Regions from separate parts of the Aeromonas enteropelogenes genome, predicted to be linked through region 2. Evidence: predicted binding sites of a transcription regulator. Region 2 holds the regulator's gene; each other region holds the start of a gene.
What was found. The regulator sigma-54, encoded in region 2, starts transcription at its own class of promoters, with help from an activator protein. The targets are predictions, from matches to a motif close to TGGCACNGTTTTNGCTT.
Positions count from the first base shown of each region.

Region 1: the regulator sigma-54 is predicted to act here: its motif matches at 919-935, upstream of glnA (glutamate--ammonia ligase).
Region 3: the regulator sigma-54 is predicted to act here: its motif matches at 697-713, upstream of flgA (flagellar basal body P-ring formation chaperone FlgA).

Region 1 covers NZ_CP083625.1:1,579,860-1,582,127, reverse strand. The annotation lists gene typA (translational GTPase TypA) at 1-638, opposite strand, end outside; gene glnA (glutamate--ammonia ligase) at 993-2,268, shown strand, end outside.
Region 2 covers NZ_CP083625.1:1,027,875-1,030,142, forward strand. The annotation lists gene ptsN (PTS IIA-like nitrogen regulatory protein PtsN) at 1-34, opposite strand, end outside; gene hpf (ribosome hibernation promoting factor) at 37-324, opposite strand; gene LA321_RS04800 (RNA polymerase factor sigma-54) at 346-1,785, opposite strand; gene lptB (LPS export ABC transporter ATP-binding protein) at 1,851-2,268, opposite strand, start outside.
Region 3 covers NZ_CP083625.1:2,853,918-2,856,185, reverse strand. The annotation lists gene LA321_RS13470 (chemotaxis protein CheV) at 1-676, opposite strand, end outside; gene flgA (flagellar basal body P-ring formation chaperone FlgA) at 820-1,503, shown strand; gene flgM (flagellar biosynthesis anti-sigma factor FlgM) at 1,596-1,916, shown strand; gene LA321_RS13455 (flagella synthesis protein FlgN) at 1,913-2,268, shown strand, end outside.

The DNA.
Region 1 (2,268 bases), 550 kb from region 2:
TCCAGCTGGGAGATTTGCATCTGGAATGCGCCGTTGGTGTCAGCTTTCGGCGCTTCCACGTTGTCGACGATGGCCTGGAACAGGGGTTCCATGTTCTCGGACGGAGTGTCCAGATCCATGGTGGCCCAACCGTTCAGTGCAGAGGCGTAAACAACTTTGAAGTCCAGCTGCTCGTCGGTGGCACCCAGGTTGTCGAACAGGTCGAATACCTGATCCATTACCCAGTCAGGACGGGCACCCGGACGGTCAACCTTGTTGATCACCACGATCGGCTTCAGACCTTGGGCAAATGCCTTCTGGGTCACGAAACGGGTCTGCGGCATCGGGCCGTCTACCGCGTCAACCAGCAGCAGCACGGAGTCAACCATGGAGAGTACGCGCTCAACTTCACCACCGAAGTCGGCGTGACCTGGGGTATCCACGATGTTGATGCGGTAGTCGTTCCAGCGGATCGCAGTGTTCTTGGCGAGAATGGTGATGCCACGTTCCCGTTCCAGATCATTGGAGTCCATGATCCGTTCCTGACCTTCCGTGGAGCGGTCCAGGGTACCGGACTGCTGCAGCAGCTTGTCCACCAGCGTGGTTTTGCCGTGGTCAACGTGCGCAATAATCGCAATATTGCGTAAATTATCTAACATTCTCGCCTCAATACACCGGGTAAAATTGGGCGCTAATTGTACTCTCGCCTTTGTGATCTGCCTAGCAGAATTGCAGTACATTCGCGCACATCAACGGATCTGGATCATAGACCCGCCCCACAAAGCCTGCTTGGGCGCCTCGTGACTCCGTTATTGCGCACCATTTCAGTGCACCAAAACGATCCAGCGCCGCACTAATTTGATGCATTTCGACGCGAAAGCGCCTACTTTTGGGGAGCCATCCTGCCGGGACTGCCCTGAAATCAAGCTGTCACAAACTTGGCACGATACTGGCTTATGTGAATACGACGACGCATTCACCCAAAAGAGTTTTAACACCGGAGGTTACTTAGCATGTCAGCCCAGAACGTTTTGGCCCTGATCCAGGAACACGAAGTCAAGTTTGTTGATCTGCGCTTTACCGATACCAAGGGTAAAGAGCAGCACGTATCCATCCCTGCTCATCAGGTTGATGAAGATTTCTTCGAAGACGGCAAGATGTTCGATGGTTCTTCCATCGGCGGCTGGAAAGGCATCAACGAGTCCGACATGGTACTGATGCCGGACCCGGCCTCCGCCAAACTGGATCCCTTCACCGAAGAGACCACTCTGAACATAGTCTGTGACGTGCTGGAACCTGCCACCATGCAAGGCTATGACCGCGACCCGCGCTCCATCGCCAAGCGTGCCGAAGATTTCCTGAAGTCCAGCGGCATCGCCGACACCGTGCTGTTCGGGCCGGAGCCGGAATTCTTCATGTTCGACAACATCACCTTCTCCAACACCATGGGCCACAGCTTCGTGAAGATCGAATCCGAAGAAGCTGCCTGGAACTCCGGTACCAACTACGAGCACGGCAACAAGGGTCACCGTCCCTTCGTCAAGGGTGGCTACTTCCCGGTTGCCCCGGTTGACTCCTCCCAGGACATCCGTGCCGCCATGTGTCTGGTGCTGGAAGAGATGGGCCAGGTTGTTGAAGCTCACCACCACGAAGTGGCCACTGCCGGTCAGAACGAGATCGCGACCCGCTTCAACACCCTCACCCTGAAGGCTGACGAAGTACAGGTGCTGAAGTACGTGATCCACAACGTGGCCCACGCCTACAACAAGACCGTCACCTTCATGCCGAAACCCATGTTCGGTGACAACGGCTCCGGCATGCACTGCCACCAGTCCCTGGCCAAGAACGGCGTCAACCTGTTCGCCGGCGACCTGTACGGCGGTCTGTCCGAGATGGCCCTGCACTACATCGGCGGCATCATCAAGCACGCCAAGGCCATCAACGCCTTCGCCAACCCGACCACCAACTCTTACAAGCGTCTGGTGCCGGGCTATGAAGCCCCGGTCATGCTGGCCTACTCCGCCCGCAACCGCTCAGCTTCCATCCGTATCCCGGTGGTACCGAGCCCGAAAGCCCGTCGTATCGAAGTGCGCTTCCCGGACCCGGCTGCCAACCCGTACCTGGCGTTTGCGGCCCAGCTGATGGCCGGTCTGGACGGTATCATCAACAAGATCCATCCGGGCGATGCCATGGACAAGAACCTGTACGATCTGCCGCCGGAAGAAGCCGCAGAAGTGCCGACCGTAGCCGGTTCTCTGGACGAAGCCCTGGCAGCCCTGAACAGCGATC
Region 2 (2,268 bases):
TGCAGTCCCGACTCAGTATGTGTTCAAGTTGCATGGTTATTTTTTATTTAACTTGTCTTTATGCTTGATGATCTGCCTGTCCAGCTTGTCGAGCAGGGTATCTATCGCGGCATACATATCGGCATGCTCGGAGTTGGCGAAGACCTCACCGCCACTGACATGCAGTTTGGCTTCGGCGATCTGGTTCAGTTTTTCCACGCTCAGCACCACATGCACGTTGTTGATGTGGTCGAAGTGACGCTCGAGTTTGGCAAATTTGTTATTCACATAATCACGCAGAGCTTCGGTAATCTCGACATGGTGTCCGGTCAGGTTAATTTGCATAACGTCATCCTTTTGTTTTGCCTAAACCAGGCGTTTGCGCTGATTGGAAGGTGGGATAAACAGGGATTCGCGGTACTTAGCGATCGTGCGTCTAGCCACCATAATACCCTGTTCGGCCAGCAAATCCGCGATCTTGCTATCACTTAGCGGCTTGGCGGGGTTCTCCGCCGTCACCAGCTTCTTGATGAGCGCACGGATTGCGGTCGATGAGCACTCTCCTCCTCCTTCTGTATTCACATGGCTGGAGAAAAAAAACTTCAGTTCGAAAATACCGCGGGGGGTATGCATGTATTTCTGGGTTGTTACACGGGAGATGGTCGACTCGTGCATTTCCACCGCTTCGGCGATATCGTTGAGCACCATCGGCTTCATCGCCTCTTCACCATATTCGAAAAAGCCCTGTTGCTGCTCGACGATGCAGCTGGCCACTTTCAACAGGGTGTCGTTACGGCTCTCAAGGCTCTTGATGAACCACTTGGCTTCCTGCAAGTGGGAGCGGATAAACTGGGTATCCGTGCTGCTACGGGCATTACGTGCCATAGCGGCATAGGTCTCGTTGACCCGAATGCGCGGGGATGAATCGGGATTGAGTTCAACCACCCAGCGATTCTGCCGTTTGACTACGGAGACGTCCGGGATCACGTACTGGGAGTCGCTCTGGATGATGCCGTTGCCCGGCCGCGGCTCCAGCAGCTGGATCAGATCCAGCACCTCCTTGAGGTCGCTCTCCTTGAGCCGGGTCTTGCGGGCCAGGGTGCGGTAATCGCGATTGCCAAGCAGATCCATGTGCTCCTGGATCACCTCCTTGGCCTCACTGATCCAGGGAGTCTCGGGGTCGTACTGTTCCAGCTGGATCAGCAGACACTCCTGCACCGAACGGGCGGCAATTCCCACGGGATCGAAGTGTTGCACCCGCTTGAGCACGACCTCGATTTCATCGAGTTCGACCTCCACTTCGTCGCTGCTCACCGCCGCCTGAATATCTTCCAGCGACACTGTCAGATAACCGGATTCGTCGATGGCATCTATGATGGCAAGCGCGATGGCGGCATCCACATCGCTGAACGGGGTGAGGCGCATCTGCCACAACAGGTAGTCCTGCAGGTTCTCGGTGGTCTCCCCCTGGTAGACGGTGTCATCCCCATCATGGATGGGTCCGGCACTCTGGGCCGTCCCCGCGGAATAGACCTCGTCCCAGGTCGTATCGACCGGCAACTCGTCCGGCATCTGATCCTGGGCCATGGCATCGCTGGAATCCAGCTGGCTGGCATCAACCTGATCTTGCGGGGATGTCTCCTGCACCTCGCTCTCTTCCTGCTCCAGCAGGGGATTGTTTTCGAGCGCTTGCTGAATTTCCTGCTGAAGTTCCAGAGAGGAGAGCTGGAGCAGACGAATCGCTTGTTGTAATTGCGGCGTCATGGTCAGGGATTGACCGAGACGCAACTGTAATGTCGGCTTCATCTACGTCGGGATATCCTTATGTTCAGCGAGGCACGCGGCAAAGGAAATGAAGGCATGCCCCCTTACTATAGACTGAATTGATCGCCCAAATAGACGCGCTTGACCTGCTCATCGGCGAGGATATCAGCCGGCGCACCTTCAGCAATCATCTGGCCGTGGCTGACGATATAGGCCTTCTCACATACGTCCAGAGTCTCTCTGACGTTGTGGTCGGTGATCAAGACGCCCAGCCCCCTATCTTTCAGGTGCTGGATGATCTTCTTGATGTCTATCACAGAAATGGGATCCACACCGGCAAACGGCTCATCCAGCAGGATAAAGCGCGGCTCCGCCGCCAGGGCGCGGGCAATTTCGACCCGGCGCCGCTCGCCACCAGACAAACTCTGACCCAGGTTGTCGCGGATGTGGGTGATGTTGAACTCTTCCAGCAGCTGTTCGACCTTGTCTTCCCGCTCCTCGCGACTCAACCCCTTGCGAGTCTGC
Region 3 (2,268 bases), 1.8 Mb from region 2:
GGCCATTTTTGGCCATCTCCAGCAACATGTTCAGTGCATCCCGACCATCTTTGGCCAGCACGCACTCCACTCCGATAGCCTGCAGCGCACGCTGAACCTGCTTGCGAGCAACAGAGGAGTCATCGGCCACCAGTACGGGACGACCCAATGTCGGGTGTTCAACGCTAGCTTCCACCAACTCTTGGCTCACTTCGGTTGAGACAGGGGAGATCTCGTTCAGGATGCGCTCTACATCCAGTATCTCGACCAGCTCCCCATCCACCTCGGTGACGGCCGTCATGTAGTTGATACGACCCGCACCTTTGGGGGGCGGCAGAATGGACTCCCAGTTCATGTTGATGATGCGCTCGACCGAGTGCACCAGAAACCCTTGAATGGAGCGGTTGTATTCGGAAATGATGATAAAACACTTGCTCAGATCTTCGATGGGACGTTTGCCCATCGCCATGCTCAGATCGATGACCGAAATGGTCTGGCCACGAATGTGGGCGACCCCGCGAATGCAGGAATTCAATTTGGGCATCACGGTCAGAGGGGGACACTGCAGCACTTCACGTACTTTGAATACGTTGATGCCAAATCTTTGACGACCATTGAGACGAAACAACAACAACTCCAGCCGGTTTTGCCCCACTAGCTGGGTGCGTTGGTTGACCGAGTCCAGAATACTGGCCATAAACACTCCCTAAAAACGCTTGGCACTGTTCATGCATGCGTAATGGATTGCGTCAGACTATCGATGTAGAAACGAACAAATCCTGAAGCAATCATAGTTAATTTGGTGATATGCGTGGATAACTTATCGACCAACGAGCGAAAATGATTAATCGACTTTTACTCATCAGCCTTTTTTTCGGCAGCATCTCCTCCAGCTACGCGTCGGACGTCACGGACTACCTGCAAGAAAGAGCGCAAGAATTCGTCTACGAGCAACTGGCTGTGCCGCTTGATGCCAGGACGGAGGTCACTGCAGCGACTCTGGATGAGCGTCTACCGCTGACCCGTTGTGAAGACAGCCTGACCATCTCCCTCCCGGCAAAAATGGAAATTCGCCGTAATACAACAGTTTACATGAAGTGCGAGGAAGACAAACCCTGGGATGTCTATTTACCTGTGCGGGTGAGCATCCAGAAACCCTATGTCACCGTCGCCAACCCGGTTGCAAAGGGGGATCTGCTGACCGAAAGCCAGCTGGTACTGGCCTATCTGGATCAGACCCTGATCCGGGGCGACTACCTCAGTGACACCGCGGCCCTCATAGGGGTGCGCAGCAAGCGGGAACTCAAGCCGGGGCAACCCGTCCGGTTAAGCCAGGTCTGCGTGGTGTGCAAAGGGGATCAGGTCACCCTGACCGCAGAAAATAACCACTTTGAAATCAAAACAATGGCCCGAGCCTTGCAAGATGGCAGCTTCGGAGAGATCATCAGGCTCGTCAACATTCGCTCCGGTAAAACCGTGCAGGGAAAGGTCAGCGCAGTGGGTGCCGTCACGGTCACTTTCTAATATCCGGATCGTCGACAACTTTTTTCTAAAGTTCTGACCTGGCGTACCGATAAACAGGTAAGCGAACCTTAAAGCAGACGAAGGTAATCAAAATGGCCATCAACAATATCAACAACTTGGCGAACAATCGGTTGCAAAATACCGGTAACAGCCAGGGAACAGGCAGCAAATCGGTTGCCTCTTCCCCCGACAGCAAGTCCACGGCGGTCAGACAGGATTCTGTCTCCCTGACCAACGAGGCCCAGCAATTGCAAAAGATGCAACAAAACCTCAATGCCGCCTCGACCGGCAATGAGAGCAAAGTCGAGCGCCTGAAAAAGGCCGTCGCCAGTGGCGAGTACCAAGTCAACAACGAAGCGGTTGCCCGCAAGATGTTCAGCTTCGAAACCAACCTGGACAAGATGCTGGGATGATGGACCTGCCTTCGTTACTGCACACTCAGGATGACTACCTCACCCGGATGCAAGGCATTCTGGAAGAAGAGTTCAACCTGCTCAAACAGCACCAGGCACTGGCCCTGCCTGAGCTGAGCGAGCGCAAACAACAGCTGCTGGGCGCCATCGAGGCGCTGGACAAGACCCTGGCAGCCTTGCCTGATCTGGCACAGCAGCTGGCTGCCTATCCAGACCAGATGGTACAGCTGCGGGAAAAACTGGATGCCTGCCAGAGCCAGAATGACATCAATGGTCGCCTGCTCGAGCTCAGCATCGTATCGAATCGCCGCCTCGCCGGCTTCTTGAGCCAACTGCGCGATCGCAACAGCCT